2 regions of the Pseudoalteromonas sp. SR45-1 genome follow, and region 2 is predicted to be linked to the other one. Evidence: predicted binding sites of a transcription regulator. Region 2 holds the regulator's gene; the other holds the start of a gene.
What was found. The regulator ArgR, encoded in region 2, controls arginine synthesis, uptake and breakdown. The targets are predictions, from matches to a motif close to ANTGAATANNTATTCANT.

Region 1 (11,765 bases), on a different contig from region 2:
ATATACTAAATGAATATGAAATACTCATAACCAAAGACAAATACACTCTTTCTTTATTAGGCTTATTAATCGAATGAGCAAGGGAGTACAAAAAGGCCATAAGGAATCCCCATTGTACAAATGCACCTATGTACAAAGAAACTGTTGGGCTAATTATGAGTTCACTCATTATTCTTAAGATTTTTTTTATTCAAATTAATAATTTTTAAAGGCGACATTTTTATAAGATTTTTATTAAGTATTAGCGAGAGCATCATCAATACATCTATTAAAGTACTCCCAACAGAATAAAAACTCCAATACCACCACTCATCTAAGTGGTAAAGAATATATAGATCGTAATGCATTACTGATGCGAGGAGGCTATTAATGAATAAGCCTATCAGAATAAAATTGGCACTTGGGCAACATTTAATAAAGTCAATTTTTATAAAAAAGAGTATCGCTACTATGGTAAGAAAATCATATAAAATCCAATCTAAATAAGGAGCATTCAATATAGTAAAGTATCCACTTAAAAAATATGAACACAACATAATGCTTGATGTAATGAGAAGGGATTTATTTTTAATATTGACACTAGATACTAAGCAGTACAAAAAGGCCATTAAAAAGCCCCATTGTGTAAAAGCATTTATATAATCCAGAAAAGCACCAGTTAAGTACATTTTAAACTAGGTTACTTTATGGGTATCGTTTGACTTGAAGTAGCTGAGAATTTTGTTCTTTAATTTATGAAGACCGAGGAAATCTCTATCAATAATTAATGCGACTATCATAATTAAGTCCATTAAATTAACTGCGTATGTATAAACATCCCAAAAAAACCATCGTTCCATATTTCCGAATATATACATATCTAAATACATACAAAAAAAGAAAATCGAATTTATAGACAATCCAACAATTAAATACAAAAAAGAAGGTGTTGTTTTTTCGGTTATTTTATATATGCATATTAACGCTAAAATAGTAGAAATATCATACAAAGCCCAATCCAAGTATATTGAGTTTTTAATAGAAAGCCATGTATAGAAGTAGTCAGATAAGGTATAAGATATCATCATAATAAATGAACTGAGCAGAAGAGTTGTACCTCTTTTTACATCTAATGAGTATACAAACACATTAAAAAAGAAAGTCATCAGAAATCCCCACATCGTAAAAGCAGACAGTGAGAACAACCCAAAAAGCTCAGTTAGAATCATTTAAAACCTTAAATTATTACTTTGGTCTGACAGGCATTACACTGCCCCCGCCACGTTGTAAGCTATCACTACTTGCTGCAGCAATAGCCTCTTGAGAAATGCTTACTGTATCAGATTGCAGGGTTTTAGGGCTAGCAGTTTGTTCCATTGCAGGCTTTAATTGTTGTGTTTTGTTGTATGCTTGCATTTGTAATTGGCTATTAGCTGAAACTTGCATGTGATTGATCCTTGTAAAAGTTTTAATTATATTTGGTGCAACTTTTAACCACATTATTATGTAGATAAATGCATTACCTGTTTTAAGCAGTGATAGCTATTTTGCTACCTATCTTATACATAGCAATCAATGTGCCAACTTTTTTTGACACATTAAAATTCACTCAAAAAATATAACCCAACCAAACAACTCCGACCAGTTTACTGCAAATATAAAAAAACGCACAGGGATAACCGTACGTTTTTTGTATCCAGGGAGTTTAAGCTACGTATTTACACGGGATCTCCGCACGTGTACTTAGCTTCAAAATATATTCCATTGCTACTTCGTCACAATTTTCTTTACGAAGGCAAAGTTCACAATCTTTCATTACTTTTTCAGGCAAAGAGTCTTTGCTACAAAAAGTAAAACGTTGTTGTTCAAAAAAATCGGGTACACGGGTCAATACAATAACTCGGTTAAGTGCCAATTTTTTGGCTTTAGCAAGTAGGTGCTCTACAAGCTGTCTACCCTGCCCCGTCACTTTACTTTTTGGGTCTATACCCAATGAGCGTATTTCAGCAAGGCCGGTATCGTAAATGTATAACGATGCACAGCCCGACACTTTTCCATTTATTTCAGTAACTGCAAACTCGTTAATAGAGTGCACCATATCGCTTTTTGCACGAGGTAAGTTTTCGCCTACCGTTGCCCAATGCTGTATAAGTGTGGCTATTGCCTCTACATCATCTAAATTTGCATCACGTACCGTTATTTGCTGTTTTTTTTTGGCTTCTTTAACAGCATTAGTTACTTGCTCAATAGACGTCCCACCAAGCGCTTGACGCGCTTTTATACACGCATCAATTTTAAGTACTGGGTAAACATCGTCTTCAAATACAGTGTTTACTGATTTGTACTGCTCAAGTGATAGCTCCTCAAGCGTTTTACCTTCGCTAATCGCAAGCTGTACAAGTACACCCACAATGTGATGCCCTTCTCTAAATGGCACACCTTTAGCAACTAAGTAATCAGCAAGCTCGGTGGCATTAGCGTGGCCGCCTTTTGCCGCTGCTAACGTTTTATCGCCATTTACTTTTACGCCTTTAATACATGCTTGCGCCATATGAATACATGCAAGCCATGTTGGCATAGCGTCAAACAGGCCTTCTTTGTCTTCTTGCATATCTTTATTGTATGCAAGTGGCAGTGCCTTTAATGTCATCATCATAGCGCTAAATGCACCAAATACACGTCCGGTTTTACCGCGAATAAGCTCGAGTGCATCAGGATTTTTTTTCTGAGGCATGAGCGATGAGCCTGACGTGACGTTATCAGCAAGCTCTATAAATCCGGCTTCACCCGAATTATAAAAAATCAGATCTTCAGACATACGAGATAAGTGAATCATCGAAATAGACGCACAACTTAAAAGATCTAACACGAAGTCACGATCAGATACGCCATCAAGGCTATTTTTTGTAGCCGCTGTAAAACCTAATCCGTGGGCTAATGCTTGGCGATCAATCGGATAAGCTGTACCTGCTAATGCACCACTGCCTAATGGGCAAAAATTCATGCGCGCTTTAGCATCTTGCAGGCGGCTTTCATCGCGCTCTAGCATTTCTACATACGCCATACACCAGTGGCTAAACAATACTGGTTGTGCGCGCTGTAAATGCGTGTAACCTGGCAATATTGTGCCAAGCTCTCGCTCTGCAAGCGCTACAAATTCGCCTTTTAGCTGTGCAATGGCATCTAGTAAATGATCGGCTGTATCACGGCACCATAGTCTAAAATCGGTGGCAACTTGGTCATTACGGCTTCGGCCTGTATGTAATTTTTTAGCTAAATCACCTACTTTTTCAATTAGAGCAGCTTCAACATGTGAATGAATGTCTTCTGCACCTGAAGTAGCAACTGATTGTGGATCAGCTTTAACTTCTTCAAGTAGCTCATTTAATGCAGCAACTAATTTTGTATGCTCATCACTTGAAAGTACATTTACCTGTTCAAGTGCACCAGCCCATGCCACAGAGCCAATAATATCTTGCTCTGCTAACTGGTAGTCAAAGGGAAGAGAGTCGTTAAATTGCTTAAACGCCTCATCTGGACCCGTAGAAAAACGTCCGCCCCATAATGCCATGAAATCTCTCCAAACCCTGTAGTGCCCCTTTTATAAGGGGCTATAAATAATTTACTTTTTAGCCAATGCTGAAATTCTGCTTGAAAGCGAGAATAAACGAATAAAGCCTTCAGCGTGTGACTGGTCATATACATCATCTTCGCCAAATGTAGCAAATGCTTCGCTGTATAAGCTATTTGGTGATTGCTTTTGAACCGCAGTTACTTGACCTTTATATAGCTTAAGTACCACTTCACCTGTTGCCACTTTAGAAAGTGCTTCTGCACCGGCTAAAATAGAATCTTTAAGTGGTGTAAACCAACGTCCGTCGTACACTAAATGTGAAAATTCACCACCTAGTACTTCTTTCCATTTACGGCTCGCTTTATCAAGCACTAGCTCGTCAATGGCTTGAAGCGCAGCCATAATTACTGTGCCACCTGGTGTTTCATAACAACCGCGTGACTTCATACCTACTAAACGGTTTTCTACAATATCAACACGTCCAACGCCATGAGGCGATGCAATATCGTTTAATTTAACTAAACAGTCATATGGTTTAAGTTCTTCGCCATTTACAGCAACCACTTCGCCTTCAACAACTTTTAAAGTTACTAGTTCTGCCTTATCTGGTGCTTGCTCTGGAGAGTTAGTCCAAGTCCATACTTGCTCAGTTGGTTGGCACCATGGATCTTCAAGCTCACCACCTTCGTGCGAAATATGCCAAGCGTTAGCATCACGGCTATAAATTTTTGTAGCAGATGCTGAACACGGAATGTCACGCTCTGCTAAGTAATCAAGTAATGATTCACGACTCGATAAGTCCCACTCACGCCATGGCGCAATTACTTTTAAATCTGGAGCAAGGGCTGCAAAACATGATTCAAAACGAACTTGGTCATTACCTTTACCAGTACAACCATGAGAAAGTGCATCAGCACCTACTTTACGTGCAATTTCAACTTGTGCTTTAGCAATAATAGGACGCGCCATAGACGTACCTAGTAAATAAGTACCTTCGTAAATCGAGCCCGTTTTAAGTGTTGGATAAATGTAATCACTTACCATTTCATCTTTTAAATCAACTACGTAACATTCTGAAGCACCTGAAGCGATTGCTTTAGCTTCTACGCCTTCAAGTTCTTCTGCGCCTTGACCTACATCCGCTACAAACGCAACAACTTCACAACCGTAGTTTTCTTTTAACCATGGCACGATAGCCGATGTATCAAGACCACCTGAATAGGCTAAAACGACTTTTTTAATTGAACTCATAGGTGTTCCTTAACAAAATTTGGATTTAGTAATGTAACTAACAAAGCATTTTGCGCGTGCATGCGATTCTCTGCTTGTTGAATAATTTTCGATGCTGGACCATCCATTACCTCAGAGGTAATTTCAAATTCACGGTGTGCCGGTTGGCAATGTAATACCGTAGTTGCACCGGTTTGATCTAGCAATGCCTGATTTAATTGATAAGGCATATATTTTTCTTTAACTTGCTCAAGCGGTGTTGTATCACCCATTGATACCCATGTATCTGCATATACAACGTTTGCACCAACAGCCGCTTCAACACGGTCACTTACCATCACTGATGCGCCATTCATTGCCGCTATTTGCTCTGCCTTTTTAAGGATTTGCGAATCAGGCGAGCTGCCTTTTGGCGTTACAGCAACAAAATCAGTGCCAAGCGTTGCCGCTAAAAGCATTAATGAATGAGTTACATTGTTGCCCTCACCTAAGTAAGCCACTTTAAGCTCGCTCACATCGCCGTGAACTTCTTGAAGCGTTAAAAAATCAGCAAGCGCTTGGCATGGGTGGTATAAATCACACAAACTATTTACTACCGGTACTGATGCGTATTCACCTAATGTAGTTAATGTGCTGTGCTGATTTACGCGCGCAACAATACCATCGGCCCAAGTAGAAATATTAAGTGCGAAATCTTTAATTGATTCACGTGCACCCATAGCGCCATTTTGCTGATCTAAATAAACTGCATGGCCACCAAGGCGGTTAATACCTATATCAAACGATAAGCGAGTACGTAAACTTTGTTTTTCAAACAATGTTACGATTGATTTTCCCGCTAATACATTGCTGTATTTTTCTGGTTTTGCTTTTATATCTTGCGCTAACTTTAATAAATTAAGTGCGCCTTCTTGGTCTAACTCTAAACCCGTTAAAAAATTCTCAAACATAATAAACCTATGGTGTAATCTTAGTTCCGACATGCTCGCCTTGTAGCAGAGCAGTTAAATTTTCTGGCTTTTGCCAGCTGGAAATATACACACCGCGTCGTAAATGTTGGGCAGCGTGAAGGCTGGTCTTAACTTTGACCTCCATCCCGCCCACAATTACTCCATTTGTAATTAAAGTATCAATGTGTTTTGTGTCAAGTTGATGTAACGGCTGTTTATTTTCATCAAGCACTGCTTCAACATCCGTCATAAAAATAAGCTCGGCATTTAAGTTACTAGCAATAGCCGCTGCAGCTTCATCTGCATTTACGTTGTACCAAAGCCCTTGCTCATCAAAGCCTATAGAGCTAACAATGGGTAGGCGACCGATTTTAAGTAAATCATTAACAATAGAATCGTCGTTGCTTTTACATTTACCCACCAAGCAAAGCGCTTTTAGCTTTTGAGTGGCAGTAACACCTGCCTCAAAAAGACTTAAGCCGACAGGCTTGTGCCCAGCACTAATAGCTTGAGTCATTAATTGTTTATTAGCGCAACCTGCAAGCGCACCCACTATATAAGGCATTTGCTCTGTTGGGCTAATACGTAATCCTTGGTGTTTAGCACTGGCAAAACCCGCTTGTTTTAACCATGTATCAACTAAAGCGCCACCGCCATGTACAATCACAAACTCATCATTTGTTTGCTCATTTAATACATCAAACAACGCTTTTGCTGCATTTTCTGTATTAAGTACTGCACCACCTAGTTTAATTACCCACGTTTTTTTACTCATTTAAAACGCTCCTTTTAAACCAGTGGTATGATCTAAATTCATAGAAATATTAATACACTGCAAAGCTTGTCCAGCAGCGCCTTTTAATAAGTTATCAATAGCAGACATCACAATTAACTGCGTTCCTTGTTGCTGCCAGCCAATATCAACAAATGGCTGCTTAGCTACACCTTTAATTGAAGGTACTTTATCGCCTAATAAACGAATTAATGGCTCGCTCGAAAGTACTTGATAAGCCGATGCAACGTTTTCCTTGGTAACGCCTGGCTTAAGCTGTACATAAATAGTTTCTAAAATACCGCGCGGAAAATTACCTAGATGCGGTGTAAACAACACTTTGTGGCCAAGGTGTTGTTCAATTTCAGGGCCGTGGCGATGGTTAAACAAACCATAAGGTGCAAGCGACACTTCACAAAAATGCGTTCCTACACTGGCTTTACGCCCTGCGCCTGTAACGCCCGAAACCGCATTAATAATAATACTTTCGCTGCTTAATAAGCCTGCTTGCTTAAGCGGTTTTAGCGCATTAAGCGCTGCTGTTGGGTAACAGCCTGCAACAGCAATTAGCTTTGCATTAGCGATAGCATCATGGTTCCACTCAGCTAGACCGTAAGCCGCTTCATTTAAAAGCTCTGGATGTTGATGCTCAAAACCATAGTAAGTAACGTAGTCGTCATTGCTTGCTAAACGATAGCCACCAGATAAATCAAATACCTTTTTACCCATAGCTAAAAATTGCGGCGCTAGATCAACACTTACTTTGTGATCGGTACATAAGCATACGTAATCAGCATCACTTTGAATGTCATCAAAAGCTGATACGCTAAGAGGAAGTAAAGGGCAGTCTAGTAAGCCAAGGTGCTCTGGGTATAAATCACTTAGCAATTTATTTTTATCTAAGCTACCCTCAGATACATAACAGCCTGTTAAAGTTAAGTTTGGATGCTTAGCAACTAAACTTGCTAACTCTGCGCCGCTGTATCCGCTTGCGCCAATAATCACTACATTCATTTGTTACTCGTTATCTTAAAATTAATTACTACTTATCTATAATGTTCGCTTAAACTAGCTTAGACGCTAATTAAGTCTTTTTTATTAATGAATTTTGATTATCGTCGCATTATTTTCATGGCGTTACTTTTAATATATTTATGCTTAAAAAGTGAATTGATATTCATCATAAATACTTTTATATTGTTATGCAATTAAATTGAATAATAATTTTGGATTTTTTTATGCCTTTGCCTTCGTTTATTTTCATGTACCAACAATTGATTGCAGCCCCTTCTATTAGTGCTATTGAAGACAACCTGTGTATGAGCAATAAAAACGTAATTGAACTCCTAGCCAGTTGGTGCGAAACAATCGGTTTTACGTGTGAAATTATAGAATTAGAAGGAGGTAAAGGGCGCTATAATTTATTAGCAAAACGCGGAGAAGGTGATGGCGGATTAATGCTAGCTGGTCATACCGACACAGTGCCTTTTGATGACAGTCGTTGGAATCATAATCCATTTAAACTTACCGAACTCGATAACAAATTGTATGGGCTAGGAAGTATTGATATGAAAGGCTTTTTTGCTTTTGTATTACAAGCGATTAGTGAACTTGATGAAAAGCAGCAAACTCAGCCTATTTTAATCCTTGCCACCGCCGACGAAGAAACAACGATGGCTGGTGCACAACAAATATGTAAGCACCCGAATTTAAAACCTGCGCGTTGTATAATAGGCGAACCTACTGATATGACGCCAGTATTTATGCACAAAGGCCATATGAGTACAGCAATAAGAGTGGTTGGTCGCTCTGGGCATAGCTCCGATCCCGAACGTGGTCTTAACGCCATTGAAGTAATGCATAAAGTGATTACAAAATTGATGATCTTAAAAGAACAATTAAAGCATAAGTATTCAATAAACCACTTCGAAATCCCTTATCCAACATTAAACTTAGGTAATATTCATGGCGGCGATAACGCGAATAGAATTTGTGGTTGCTGTGAAATGCATATAGATATGCGCCCATTACCAGGTTTAAGTGTACAAGAACTACAAGCATTAGTACTCGATGCAACGAAAGAGATAAATCAGCAATACCCAAATGCGGTGAGCGTTATTGATTTACATGAACCAATACCGGCATTTAGTGGGAGCACCGACAGTGCTTTAGTAAAAATGGCTGAAAAAATAGCGGGGCAAAAAGCGGTCGCAGTAAATTACTGCACTGAAGCGCCGTTTATCCAGCAACTCGGTTGTGAAACGATTGTAATGGGCCCAGGCTCAATTAACCAAGCACACCAGCCTGATGAATTTTTAGCGATGGAAAAAATAAAACCATCACAACAAATAATCACTGATCTTATAAAAGCAAATTGCTTTAGCTAATAAGATTACAATAAAGGCGCCAATTGGCGCCTTTATTAATACAGAACTAAGGCCTAATCACCTTTAACTTCTAAGTTAATAAACTTAACTAGCTCTTCAGGTTGCCCTACTAGCATCATAACTTGTTGGTTAATTTCCATCATAGTTTTACCTTCAGGTAGCTTTGCAGACACACTGAATGAATTTAAACCTTTCGCAAAGCTAGTTAAAGCCTCTGCAATATCTTCAGTTACAGGAGCTTGTTGTAACTGTTGCTCTAGCGTCATTTCCATTTGCTCAAGCGTCATACCTTGCTTTTCAAGCTCGCTTGAGAGTAAATCTTTTAATTTACCCTGGTTATTTAAGGCAAAGCTAACATTACGCGGCTCTAATTTACTCATTGCTTGCATAACAAGTGTTTGCTGCTGTAATTCTTGCTCATACGTCAGCGGTTGATCACCCGCTTCTTGCTGCGCCTTGCTAATAGCCAATGAAGCATCCATTAACGCTTTTGAATTAGCTAAACCCATATCCATATTAAAACTAACAATGTCTTTTGCATCAAGCTTAACTACTACATCACTATTGCCAGACTCTTCATCGTAATCAAGTGATGAATGTAAGTCGTAACTTGCCGACGCTAACATTTCGTTTGTATCAGCTGGTAATTTTGATACGAAGCTTTTATCAAACTGAAAGCTTTTTACATCAAATGATGTATGTGGTGATATTTTATCCGGCTCGTAGCCAGTTATTTCAATGCTTTGAATATTAGCAACATTGTCACCTTCAGGGCTTATTACTTCCATGTTTGTTATTTCTACACTCTTTGAAATAACACTTGCCGATAAACCAGCGTATTTAAATGTAGCGCCAGTTTGCTCGCTTACTAAAGCAAGTTGCTTATCTACTTCTGCACGCACTTCTTGAGTTGCTACGTAGTTTGCGTAACTAACACCACCCACGCCTGCGGCCACAAGAGCTGCAACTATAACTAATTTTTTCATGTCATTTCCTTATTTAATTCTTTCTATAAAGTGTCTCAACTTAAGAGTAACACTGAAGAACATCACCGATAAGTGTTAATTAATCAAACTAAGTAACTCATGTACGGTTTTTACAGGGGTAATTTTAGCGCCTAGCCCTTCCATCGATTTATGGTAATTGCGAAATGGAATATATATTTCTGTAAAACCATGTTGTGCAGCCTCTTTAACACGCGGTACACCACTGTCTATTGGGCGTACATCGCCGTTTAAGCTAAGTTCTCCCATAATACACGTGGTACGAGGTACAACAAATTCGTTTAAACTGCTAAGTAACGCGGTTACTAATGCTAAATCGATGCAGGTTTCTGTCTCATCAATTCTTAAACCACCCACAATATTAAAAAACGTATCGTGAAATATTTTAGTTTTAGTATGCTTACGTAATATACCGGTCAGCATTTTTATACGATTCATATTTAAACCAACACAAACACGCTGCGGAAATTCAGCTTCTGTTTCGGTAGTTAAACATTGAATCTCAAGCAATAAATTACGATTCCCTTTACGAATACAGGTAATAGTAGAGCCAGGTGAGTCGGTGGTTGAACCCGATAAAAATATTTCACTTGGATTATCAACGCTTAACATTCCACGTTCACACATTTTAAAAATGCCAACAGTATCAATATCACCAAAGCGGTTTTTATTTGCCCTAAGGGTTCGTATTTGCCCATCGTTGGTATCTATGTGTAAAAGCGCATCAACAATATGTACAAGTGTTTGAGGGCCTGCTATTTCGTTATTTTTATTTACGTGAGCAATAATGAACATGGTTACATCATTTTGCTTACAGTACTGAGTTAATGCTTGGGCGGCGCTTTTTACCTGCGAAGGCGAACCTGGGCTACCATTTGCCGTATCGGTTACAACAGCTTGAATAGAGTCAATAACAGCAAACTTAATTTTATTTTTCTCGAGCTCTTCGATGATGGTTTCAACGCTCGTTTCTGAAAGTAAATAAAGCTCGTCCGGGTTATAGTTTAACTTTAAACGATTTACCCTGTTTTTAAACTGCGATAAAGATTCTTCTGCCGTACAGTAAAGTGACGGCATCCGTTGTGACATTCTCGCCACTAGGTCAGATAGCAAAGTTGTCTTACCCGCCCCCGGATCGCCGGAAATTATATTAACAGAGCCAGTAGTCACCCCGCCGCTTAGTACGCGATCAAGCTCGCCGATTTCAGTTAGCTGCTTTTCAGCCTCTGATGTAGCAATATCATTGATTTTTTTAGAGCCACCACCAACACCACCAGCATAACCACCAACGTTTGCTCGTATTGATGCTTTTTTACTGTGCCCTGCTGAAGGCTTAAATTCCGCTAATGTGTTCCACGCACCGCAGCGACATTGACCCTGCCAACGTTGATAGTTCATGCCACATTCGGTACAAACAAATTCTACTTTTGCCGCTTTAGCCATTGATCACTTTACCTACTATTCTTTAATTAAAAAAATTCTTACTATTAAGCGCTTATTTTGCCATTTCAGGCATTTACTTAGCAACAAACTCTTGCCTGCTTAAAAATCTAGCGTCACAATCAATAAATACACATGGTGTTTCTTTTTAGCTATAATTTAGGGCATACTTTTTGCTTTGTAATAGTTTAAAGTAACTTGCCAATAAAATGGCAAATAACACATACATAACAAGAGCTAAACAGTAGTAACTCAAATAATTGTACCTATATTAATAACATAGCGCGATTTAACGTTTATTGAACTTCTAATAAATGGACTTAACAGTATACCTACTTTTTCAATTAGACGGTGATGGTTTTATAAATGGCTGATGACATAATGCTCAAACACGAAGACCTCGTGAATGAGTTAAAAACATATTTAGGC
Region 2 (11,765 bases):
AGTAAATTTGAAGCTGTTTATTAAATAAAGACTCTACATTTTTGGTTATTTAAAATGAGCAGGTAAGTTATGAAGTTTATTAATGATTTTGTTGTGGGGTGAGATTACATTAGCTAAATGAAAAAAGCTTGGGTTTGCTATAAATAACAAACCCAGACCAATAAATTTCTAACTAAAGGTAGCGTTGCAAAACCTTTTTATAATTAAAGACCTGCACGCTCTTTAATTACTGCAATAAGTGGTGAGCTGGCAAAATTCCCTTCAGCCCAAGCAATATCAGCACCATCTGTTAACGCACTTTTTGATAAGTTTTTAACTATATACTCACCAGTATCTACTGCATTACTAGCAACAGCATGACGTAATAAGTTATTACCATTACATTGTACTGCATCATAAATATTACGAATTTTTACACGAGAGCTTTTAAGCTTGCTGCGTAATCGGTTTTTATCGTCTGCCGCAATATATTCACAAATAGATACCTCTAATTGATCTTCAGCATTTACAGGTGCTGTATACGAAAACGAACTAACAGCTACAACGGCAGTAAGTGCAACTAGCTTTGGTAATTTAAACATGACAAACCCTTTATAATACTTTGTTCTTATATAGACTATCGAATATTATATCAATCTATCAAAATTTACGCAATAATGTTAACGTTCTTTATATAAAGTTACGAATTTATAACTAGATAAACTCTTGTCATCCGGATGGTTTTCTTGCTCTTCTTTCACGTACCAATTAGCAACTTTATTGTAATCAGGAAACTGTGTATCGCCTTTAACATCTAAATCAATAAAAGTTAGATACAGGCGCTCTGCTTTTGGTAAAAATTGCTCATAGATATTACCACCACCAATAATCATTACTTCTTCAGCAGTAGCAACGAGTTCTAATGCGGCATCTGGCGTAGTTACTACTTCAATACCCTGTGCAGTATATTCGCTGTTTCGAGTAATAATAATATTACGGCGCCCAGGTAATGGACGGCCTATAGACTCAAAAGTTTTACGACCCATGATCACAGGCTTACCCGTAGTGACCTTTTTAAAATGCTGAAGATCTGCAGGTAAATGCCATGGCATTTTATTATCTAGACCAATTACACGGTTATTTGCCATTGCTGCTATCATTGAAATTATCATAATAAACACCTAGTACTTTATTCTTAAACAAAGAAAAAGGAGCATAAGCTCCTTTTTAGTAAATTCTATTTAATTAACGCTCGTAGACAACTTCTACGTCGTAATCATCTTCATCCCAGTCATCCCAATCATCATCATTGCCCTTACCTTTAGTGGCTTTTTCATGATAGGTATCCCACTTAAATTCAACTTCTTCATCTTCCACTTGTACAAACTTCTCTTTAGGCATGCTATCAAGTAGTGTCATTATGTTGTGGATTAATGGTTGAGTGTTAAGTTTATTAATTGCTGAAATGTGATAGATATTTTCAGTTTCGCCCAGCTCTTCTGCAATCGATTCGCATAACGCTTTTGCTTCATCCTCTGGTAATAAATCTATTTTATTAAATACTAACCAGCGTGGCTTCTCAGCTAATTTAGGGCTGTATTGGTGCAGTTCGTTAATAATCGAAAACGCATTATCAACAGGGTTTGAACCATCTACCGGCATTACATCAATGATGTGTAATAACACACGACAACGCTCTAAATGTTTCAAAAAGCGAATACCTAGGCCTGCGCCATCAGATGCACCTTCAATTAGACCCGGAATATCGGCTATAACAAATGATTTATTTGCTTCAGGACGTACTACACCTAAATTAGGAATAAGCGTCGTGAATGGGTAATCAGCTACTTTTGGTCTTGCTGCAGATACACTGCGGATAAACGTAGATTTACCGGCATTTGGTAATCCAAGTAAACCAACATCAGCTAATAATAGTAACTCTAATTTTAAGTTACGTACTTCACCTGGTGTGCCTAATGTTTTTTGACGAGGTGCTCGGTTAGTACTTGATTTAAAACGCGCATTCCCCAAGCCGTGGAAACCACCTTTTGCAACCAAAATTCGTTGACCATGTTGCGTTAAATCGCCAAGTCCCTCTTGGGTATCAACATCCATGATGCGCGTGCCTACAGGCACCATAACAAACAAGTCATCAGCTTTTCGGCCTGTACAGTTACGGCTACGACCGTTAGTACCACGTTCAGCTCTATGGAAGCGCTCAAACTGATAATCAATTAAGGTATTTAAGTTTTCATCAGCTTGTAGATAAACACTACCACCGTCTCCACCGTCACCGCCGTCTGGTCCACCATCTGGAACATATTTTTCACGACGGAAAGACACGATGCCGCTGCCACCGTCTCCAGCTTCTGCGCGAATTTCTACTTCATCTACAAACTTCATGATTACTCACTTTAGGGATTGGCTTGTTTAATAACTCTATTATATACCCAAGCCAGCACAAATGCAGGCTTGGGTATATATTGGCTGACTACAAAACAAAAAACCCCGCAAAGGCGGGGTTTTTAACTACCTTACTGATTACTCAGTTACGATAGTTACGTATTTACGGTTTAAAGGACCTTTTTGTTCAAACTGAACTTTACCATCTGCTTTTGCGAAGATAGTGTGGTCTTTACCGATACCTACGTTAGTACCAGGGTGGAAACGAGTTCCACGCTGACGAACAATGATGCTACCCGCTAGAACTGATTCGCCACCAAAACGCTTAACACCTAGGCGTTTGCTTTCTGAATCGCGACCGTTACGAGTACTACCAGCTGCTTTTTTATGTGCCATTTCTAAGTACCTCTAATTAAGCGCTAATGCTAGTGATTTTAACTTCAGTGAACCATTGACGATGGCCCATTTGCTTACGAGAATGCTTACGGCGTCTAAATTTAACAACCTTAATCTTCTCACCGCGACCATGTGAAACAACCTCAGCTGTTATCTTGCCACCGTTTACGAACGGTACACCGATCTCGATTTTCTCACCATCAGCAACTAAAAGTACTGAATCAAATTCTACTGCCGCACCAGTTTCAACGTCTAATTTTTCAAGACGAATCGTTTGACCTTCAGTCACACGATGCTGTTTACCACCACTTTGGAAAACCGCGTACATAATTAACTCCGTCTGTGCACCCTCAAATCGGCGCAACTAAAATATTCTTCGATAGGGCGCGAAGTTTACGCTAACGCGAAATAACTAGCAAGCCTATTTTGTAATTAAAATGAATAAAAAGTAGCTGTTTTGAGAGCAATTCAATATTTACCCCATTTTATATTAATTGGCCCTTTTGCCAAGCGCTTTTTAACTCTTAGCCGAAATAAATTAATGTACTCAAATATGACCCTCACAGCTCAATATCTAAGCACACCATAAACTGTATATTGATTATCAATTAATCAGTTATCTTGGCTAATTCAGTCTAAATTAAGTACTTTAATAGTGTTTTTTCAATCAATCGTCACAAAATATCGAGCTAGTGCATTTTTTGTTGTACAATCTGCGCCGTTCACACATAAAAATTGGCTCGGAGATCAATGGATATAAAAGCTATCCAGGCGTTAATCGAAAGCGATATGAATGACGTCAATCAACTTATACATGCGCAAATGCGCTCAGATGTGGCGTTAGTTAATCAGCTTGGTTTATATATAGTTAGCAGTGGCGGCAAACGCGTTCGTCCAATGCTGGCTATTTTAGCAGCCAAAGCGCTCGGTTATCAGGGTAAAGATCACATAACACTTGCAACAATTGTTGAGTTTATCCATACAGCAACGCTATTGCATGATGATGTTGTAGATGAATCAAACTTACGACGTGGCACGCCTACAGCAAATGCTGAATTTGGTAATGCTGCTAGCGTATTGGTTGGTGACTTTATTTACACTCGCTCATTTCAGCTTATGGTTGGCCTTGGAAAAATGCAGATTATGCAAGTACTTGCCGATGCAACAAACATTATTGCTGAAGGTGAAGTATTGCAGCTGATGAACTGCAATGACCCAGATACGACTGAAGCCAGCTATATGCAGGTTATTTACTCTAAAACAGCTAAATTATTTGAAGCAGCTACAGGCCTTGCTGCCATTATCACAGAGCAAGACCAAGCGACACTTGATGCACTAAACCTATACGGTATGCATTTAGGTACTGCGTTTCAACTAGTAGATGACGTACTCGATTACAATGCAGATGCTGAGCAGCTAGGTAAAAACATTGGCGATGATTTAGCTGAAGGCAAACCAACCCTTCCGCTTATTTATGCTATGCAACATGGTAGCGAGCAGCAAACGCAGCTCATTCGTGATGCAATAGAGCACAGTAATGGTATGGAGCATTTAGAAGAAATTTTAACTGCACTAAAACAAACTAATGCGCTTGAGTTTACAATGCAAAAAGCAGAGCTTGAGGCCGAAAAAGCCATTGCCTGTTTAGACTTTTTAGCTGAGTCTGACTATAAGCAAGCACTTATAAGCCTTGCCCGTATTGCGGTTGACCGCGACCACTAGTTTTAACTAGTTACACAGTGTGACATTAATTCTGAGCAATAAAAAAGCCTGCAAATGCAGGCTTTTTTATATACCAATTTTATCAAAACATTAAGCATTCTTTCGGGCTAAATAACTCATTAGCTGCGTTAAATATTATTTATATAGAACAACTATACATCGTAATATTTGCCTTGCTAACGAGCTATTTATCCATCGTAATAACTGCTCATTTATTTAATGCAATTGGTATCGCTCAAACTGGCTATTACGCCATGAAATCAACACCTTCTTTGATGTCTTTTTTCAGAGTTTCAAGCATGTCATTTTTTGCTTTTGTTTCAAATGCGCTTAGTTCGCCGTAAGAAAGAATTTCTTCTACGCCGTTTTTACCTAAACGTACTGGATGTGCAAAGTACTCTGCATCGCCATTTTCAACAGCAACGTAAGCGTAATCTACAACTTCTTCACCTTGTAGGCCTTTAACTAAAGACATACAAAAACGAGCTGCAGCAGCACCCATAGATAGCGTAGCTGAACCACCGCCTGCTTTAGCATTTACAACTTCAGTACCCGCATTTTGGATACGTGGAGTAAGTGCAGCAACTTCTTCATCTGTGAAAGAAACACCTTCAACTTGAGAAAGTAGAGGCAGAATAGTTGTGCCTGAGTGACCACCAATTACTGGTACTTTTACAGTTGCTACGTCTACGCCTTTAAGTTCAGCAACAAATGCTTCTGAACGAATAACGTCAAGCGTAGTAATACCGAATACGCGCTTAGCGTCGTAAGTACCTGCTTTTTTGAATACTTCAGCAACAATTGGTACTGTGCCGTTTACTGGGTTAGTAATAATACCTACTAACGCTTTAGGGCAGCTGGCAACAATGCCTTCTGCTAAAGTTTTAATGATGCCAGCATTTACATTGAATAAATCAGCACGATCCATACCTGGTTTACGTGGCATACCCGCTGGGATAAGAACGATGTCAGAACCTTCAAGCGCTTTATTTAAATCGTCTGCGCCAAAGCCTGCAACTTTAACATCTGTTGGGATGTGAGAAAGGTCAACCGCAACACCTGGTACCACTGGTGCAACATCATAAAGTGATAATTCAGAGCCAGCTGGTAAGCCTGTTTTTAATAATAAAGACAACGCTTGGCCGATACCGCCTGCAGCACCTAATACAGCAACTTTCATTGGAATTCTCCGTAATTTGAGGTAGGAAACATTTGTGGCTCTTAAGATAATGAAATTAGCGACTAAAAACAAATTTATCCTGTCTATTTCAAGTATATTTTCGACCATAGTCGTAAACTTATGTGATTTAACGCATCAAACTGGCAAGTTAACTAAACAACTGCTGCATAATTATTCATTTTTGTGTAGAATTTGCGGCATAAATAACAAAAACGAATAAAGACTATGCAACCACAAGATAAACAAGAAGCACTGGTAAAAGCATTTAAATCACTATTAAAAGAAGAAAATTTTGGCTCTCAAGGCGAAATAGTTGATGCGTTGAAAGATCAAGGTTTTGACAATATAAGTCAGAGTAAAGTTTCACGCATGTTAAGTAAATTTGGCGCTGTACGCACACGCAATGCCAAACAAGAAATGGTTTACTGCTTACCTGCTGAAATGGGTGTACCTACGGCTAAAAGCCCATTACGCCAATTAGTAATCGACATTATGCACAACGAAATGATGATCATCATTCGTACCAGCCCAGGTGCTGCTCAGCTTATTGCACGTTTATTAGATTCATTAGGTAAAGCAGATGGCGTACTAGGAACTATTGCCGGCGATGACACTATTTTTATCGCTCCTGCTAAAATATCTGAAATAGATGTAACACTTGAACGTGTTCGCATTTTATTTGATACGGTTTAATAGCAAATTAAATTTGTTTTAAAAACCCTATTGAAGGTGCAAAGAAAGCAGAGCCCATATCGGCTTGAGTAAAATCAAGCCAGTGGTCGTAGCAATCCCCTTCCCCTAAACGACTATTAAGTACTTTTTCAAATGCGGTGCCCGTACAAGCGCATGTAATTGATAACATTCCCTGCTCATACACGTCGCCATAAGGCATGCTTTGATTTAATAGTAGCGGTTGTCCCTCTTCGTCTTTTAGCTCACTTCGCGAAGCATGGCTGGTTTCGATCGCTGGGGTAATTAGCGTGTTATCAAGACGCGTACGTCCCATTATTTGCTCTTGCTCACTCAATGATAAATGCTGCCACATAGTTAAATCATGTTTATAACGCTGAACATGAATATAACTCCCCTGATCTTCAAAGCTACCAGGGTTGCTGATTAAAGCCGTAGCGCGCTTTTTTCTTCCATGTGCGGTGTCGCCACCATAAATAAAACCGTTAAAATCACGACCATCTAAAAAGCGAAAATTCCGAATTTGCTCCACCAGCTCTACATCGGGGGCAAATAATTTTAAAATTTGCAGCGCAAATAAATGGTTAACATCTTCACGGTCAGAGCGAATTTGTACAAATAAATCACACGGTTGTACGCTCATTTGGTGATCGCTATGGGTTATATTGGGAAAGCTCTGTAATTCGCTTGGAATGTATTCAGGGAGGATATGCGGCCAGTATTGCGCACCAATAGCAACCATACAAGAGAGCATTGATTCTGAAAATTGATCGCTAAACTCTTCTTCTATAGCGCTTACTTGTTTTAACTTTGCGCGAAGTGATTCGTCTTGACCATCAAACACATTAAAAAATAAGTGCAAACCGTGTAAGTTTGCTTCAGCACAAATCCCTGATTGCGCTTGCGCCATTGTTATTCCTTAGTTTTACAGATAAAAACACAGCGAATAACAAATTAATTACGATTCGAAAAAATTCACCGTGTGAGGTTTTATTTTTATTATAACCTGATCATTATTTTCAAATGACTGGCCATATTGTGCAGCAACTTCAATTTCTTGTTCATCAATAACAAGCGAATAAACATACGCCGAACCAATAAAGCGACGACTTATGATTGTAGCTCGCTTGCTGAATTTGTCACTTTGGTTATCTGCCACTAATTCTATTTGATGAGGGCGCACATATATAAGCCCTGCACTTACATTATGCTTACTCTCAACATAAGATTCGACTAAACCAAATGGTGTTTTATATTCAGTTGCGGTTAACACTTCTGCGCTTAAGTATATGCCCTGACCCAGAAACTCTGCAACCTCCTTTGAACATGGAGCTGCAAAAAGCTGCTCAGGCGTGCCTTGTTGCTCAATTTTACCGCGATGCATAATGGCAAGTGTATCTGAAAACGCAAACGCCTCTTCTTTTGAGTGTGTAACAAATACAGCAGATACTTGAGTTGCCTTAATAATTCGACGTATATCGGCAATTAATTCAAAGCGTACTTGTGTGTCGATGTTTGAAAAGGGCTCATCAAGGAGTAATAAACTAGGTTTATAAGCTAATGCACGAGCGATAGCGACGCGTTGCTGTTGGCCACCCGATAACTGGTGTGGAAACCTGTCAGCACAGCCAATTAAATGTACAAGCTTAAGCATTTCATCAACGCGTTGCTGCTTTTGAGCTTTGCTCATATTACTAAGCCCAAATGCGATATTATTTGCCACCGTTAAATGCGGAAACAACGCATAGTCTTGAAACATCATGCCGATGTTACGATGCTCAGGTGAGACAAACGATTGCTCATCACTCACTAATTTACCGTCTATAAAAATAGACCCTTGCTTGGCTTCAATTAAACCTGCAATCGCTTTTAATGTGGTTGTTTTTCCGCATCCACTCGCCCCGAGTAGACAAACAATTTCATCTTTACCCACCGTTAAATCTAAATCGTGAATAACCTTTGTGCCGTTATAGTGATAGCTCACGCCTTGTAAAATTAAACTACTCATTTAACTACGCTGCTCCATAGAACGATTAATAAAATACAAAGGAATAAACCCAACAATAACAATAAATAAAGCCGATATTGAAGCAAGCTCTAATTGCTCGTCACTTACATACTGAAATACATGAGTAGCTAAGCTTTCAAAATTAAACGGTCTGAGCAATAGCGCAGCCGGCAACTCTTTCATACACTCAATAAATACCAATAAGGCAGCAGTGAGCAATCCTCTTCGCAGTAAAGGTAGATGCACTAAACGCAGCGTTTGCCCTTGGCTTTTACCCATTGATTGGCTTGCCATATCAAGTGATGGACTAATACGTAAAAAACTCGACTCAATTGCTCCGTGTGCAATGGCGTAAAACCTAACAATATAAGCAATAATAATAGTAAGAATGCTACCTGTAAGCAGTAAGCCAATATCTAAATTATACGGCTCGAGCGCTGTGTTAATGGTGTTCTCTAACAATGTAAGAGGTAACAAAACCGCAATAGCGAGTACAGTTCCTGGCAACGCATAACCTGTGCTTGCTAAACGCCCAGGAATAAGCGGATACGTTTGCTTTGCCACACGCTGATAAAAAACCACAAAAACACTCAATGTAATGGTTATAACACTTACAACCCCTGCCACTTTTAAACTTTGCCAAGCGTAACTAAAAAACTCTACATCCCATGCTTTATCAAAGTAGGTAATGGCGTAATTTATAAGTACTGCAATAGGAATTACAAAAGCGATAAGTAAAATAAAGCTACAAAATGCCGTTGCGAGCCAAGCAGACTTTCCTTTTAATACATAGAGCGATTCGCTATTTACACTTGATTGGCGCTCAAATACCGCTTGATTACGACGACTAAAACGCTCTGCCATTAATGCTAAAAATAACAGCAGTAACATCACACCCGATATTTTAGCGGCCGCTGTAAGTGAGTAATAACCAAACCACGTATCGTATACGGCGGTTGTTAATGTACTTACGGCAAAATAACTCACTGTTGCAAAGTCGGCCATGGTTTCCATACTAATAAGTGCAAGAGCCGCCACAATTGCCCCACGAGAGAGCACTAAACTAACTTTAAAAAAGCTTTGCCAAGGAGATAGCCCCATTAACTGGCTAGCTTGTACTAATTTGAATGACTGCTCGCGAAGGGCCGTTTTAAAAATTAAAAATAAATACGGGTAAAGCACCAAGGCAATCATAACGATGGCGCCGGGTAATGTACGTATATCAAAAAACCAATAGTCATTAGGCGATTGCCAGCCAAACCATTCTCTCAGCGCTATTTGCACCGGGCCCGCATAATCTAATAAATCAGTGTATACATAGGCAATAATATAGGTGGGCATAGCAAGGGGTAGCATAAGTGCCCATTCAAACTGTTTTTTACCCGGGAAACTACAGTAAGCCGTTAGCCACCCAAGTGGCAAAGCTATGGCGCAGCTAAGGACGCAAACACCTAAAACTAACAATACGGTATTGGTTATGTAATCCCAAAGCACGGTATCCCACAGGTGAGAAAACACCTCAGAGCTACCTTGTAGAGATTCAAAAAGAAGAAAAAACAACGGGGCCGATAGTATTAAGCCAGTCGACCACGCAAAGAGCTGCCATTTAGACAGCTTAAATTTATTAGTCATTAAAGATCGAACTTCACCTCATCAATTAGCTTAAGTGCTAACGGACGATATTTACTAATCTCATCAAGTGGCAAGCCGTCTTCTTTAAAGCTACCCCAAGAGGCAACCAAAGTTGATAATTCAACACCCGACTTAACTGGATACTCCATATTTAATGAGGCATACATGTTTTGTGCTTTGCTGTCGGTCATATACTCTATGAGCTTTAATGCATTTTCAGGGTTTTTAGCGTATTTGGTAATAACCGCACCCGATACATTTATATGTGAGCCACGATTAACTTGATTCGGAAAGTTAATATTTACGGCCTCTGCCCAACCTTTTTGTTCTTTATCTTCTAGCATTTTGCCAAGGTAGTAACTATTACCTAATGCCAAGTTACATAAACCTTCTTTAACAGCTTTAACTTGAGCACGATCGTTACCTTGAGGTTTACGTGCTAAATTAGCCTTCACACCTTCAAGCCACTCTTTAGTTTGCGCTTCACCATGGTGTGCAATCATAGAAGCTACTAAACCTAAATTATATGGATGTTTGCCTGAGCGCGTACAAATTTGTCCTTTGTATTTAGAGTCTGCTAAATCTTCATAAGTGAGCTTAGGTAACTCACCAACTCGCTCTTTTGATGAATACACATTACGCACTCGCTTAGTAAGCGCAACCCATTGGCCATCACCGTCACGAAAGGCGGCTGGAACATTATTATTTACACTGTCACTTTTTATAGTTTGTGTTAATTTTAAATCTTCTAATTGAATAAGCGCGCTAAAGTTAGAGGTTAATACTAAATCAGCTTTACTGTGCTTGCCTTCGCGTTTAACACGCTCAATTAGCCCTTTTTTAGCAAAAACAACATTGGTTTTTATGCCTGTTTGCTTTGTAAAGTCTTCTAAAATTGGCTGAATTAAAAACGGTTGACGAAAAGAGTAGATGTTAACAACATCGTTTGCAAAGACTGGTGCCGATGCAACTACCCCTAAAACAAGTGCAAATACTTTCTTCATTATTCCACCTAAATAACTGTTATTATCAACGAATTCTACCGTGCTCATTCTAAAAGTGCACACTTTAAATAAATGTAAATATGTAAATAACGCCCAAAAAGGAAATACGGTGTAAGAGATGTCTTACGGATGTGACAGCTAATGAGTAAAAAACAAGATAAAAAACAACCTAAAAACAGTTAAACACATGAATTATATGAGATTTATTTTTATTACTATTGCAAAAACACTAATTGAATGTAGTTTTATCTCTATTTTAGTTGCTCTATTGCACTATAATTTACGCATCAACCAAGCAATGACGCTTATTGAGTAAAAGGAAATGGACTGCTTACTCAACCAACCAATGATTAGGTTATCAGGACAACACGGATTTTAGGACAGGCTCAGGATGAGTATCACAACGCAATGTTGTAAAAAGGACAGCGTCAGGAAGATGCGAAAAGGATAACAACAAGGCTAAGTTGTTCAACAGGATGTTGAAGGAATAAATGGACAGGCCTTTAAGGCAACACAAGGGATTGGTTAAAACAAGGATACACTAGGAAGTGTAATTAAGGATTTGGTAATAGTATTTACCCTACAGGATGTTTAGGAATTAAAGGATACAGGCCCGGACGGTCTACATTACATAGAACTAAAAAGTAATATAGTAATAAACATGGATTAGTGAAAATTGGAGTTGATTAAGTTCAATTGCAGGATGCAGAAAATTAGAAGATTCCGCAAGCGCGCCTAGAGATAGAGCGCG

Region 1: the regulator ArgR is predicted to act here: its motif matches at 7,670-7,687, upstream of argC (N-acetyl-gamma-glutamyl-phosphate reductase).

Annotation. Positions count from the first base shown of each region.
Region 1 covers NZ_JACJDR010000002.1:287,016-298,780, reverse strand. The annotation lists gene H5089_RS03780 (hypothetical protein) at 1-169, opposite strand, end outside; gene H5089_RS20220 (hypothetical protein) at 675-1,208, opposite strand; gene H5089_RS03775 (hypothetical protein) at 1,225-1,425, opposite strand; gene argH (argininosuccinate lyase) at 1,685-3,550, opposite strand; gene H5089_RS03765 (argininosuccinate synthase) at 3,602-4,804, opposite strand; gene H5089_RS03760 (ornithine carbamoyltransferase) at 4,801-5,733, opposite strand; gene argB (acetylglutamate kinase) at 5,741-6,508, opposite strand; gene argC (N-acetyl-gamma-glutamyl-phosphate reductase) at 6,509-7,519, opposite strand; gene argE (acetylornithine deacetylase) at 7,744-8,892, shown strand; gene H5089_RS03740 (hypothetical protein) at 8,946-9,878, opposite strand; gene radA (DNA repair protein RadA) at 9,954-11,339, opposite strand; gene H5089_RS03730 (PilZ domain-containing protein) at 11,703-11,765, shown strand, end outside.
Region 2 covers NZ_JACJDR010000007.1:177,518-189,282, reverse strand. The annotation lists gene H5089_RS09450 (DUF3718 domain-containing protein) at 204-581, opposite strand; gene folA (type 3 dihydrofolate reductase) at 660-1,151, opposite strand; gene cgtA (Obg family GTPase CgtA) at 1,225-2,382, opposite strand; gene rpmA (50S ribosomal protein L27) at 2,521-2,778, opposite strand; gene rplU (50S ribosomal protein L21) at 2,795-3,106, opposite strand; gene ispB (octaprenyl diphosphate synthase) at 3,529-4,500, shown strand; gene mdh (malate dehydrogenase) at 4,748-5,680, opposite strand; gene argR (transcriptional regulator ArgR) at 5,906-6,373, shown strand; gene H5089_RS09410 (Dyp-type peroxidase) at 6,381-7,280, opposite strand; gene H5089_RS09405 (ABC transporter ATP-binding protein) at 7,329-8,378, opposite strand; gene H5089_RS09400 (iron ABC transporter permease) at 8,379-10,010, opposite strand; gene H5089_RS09395 (Fe(3+) ABC transporter substrate-binding protein) at 10,010-11,014, opposite strand.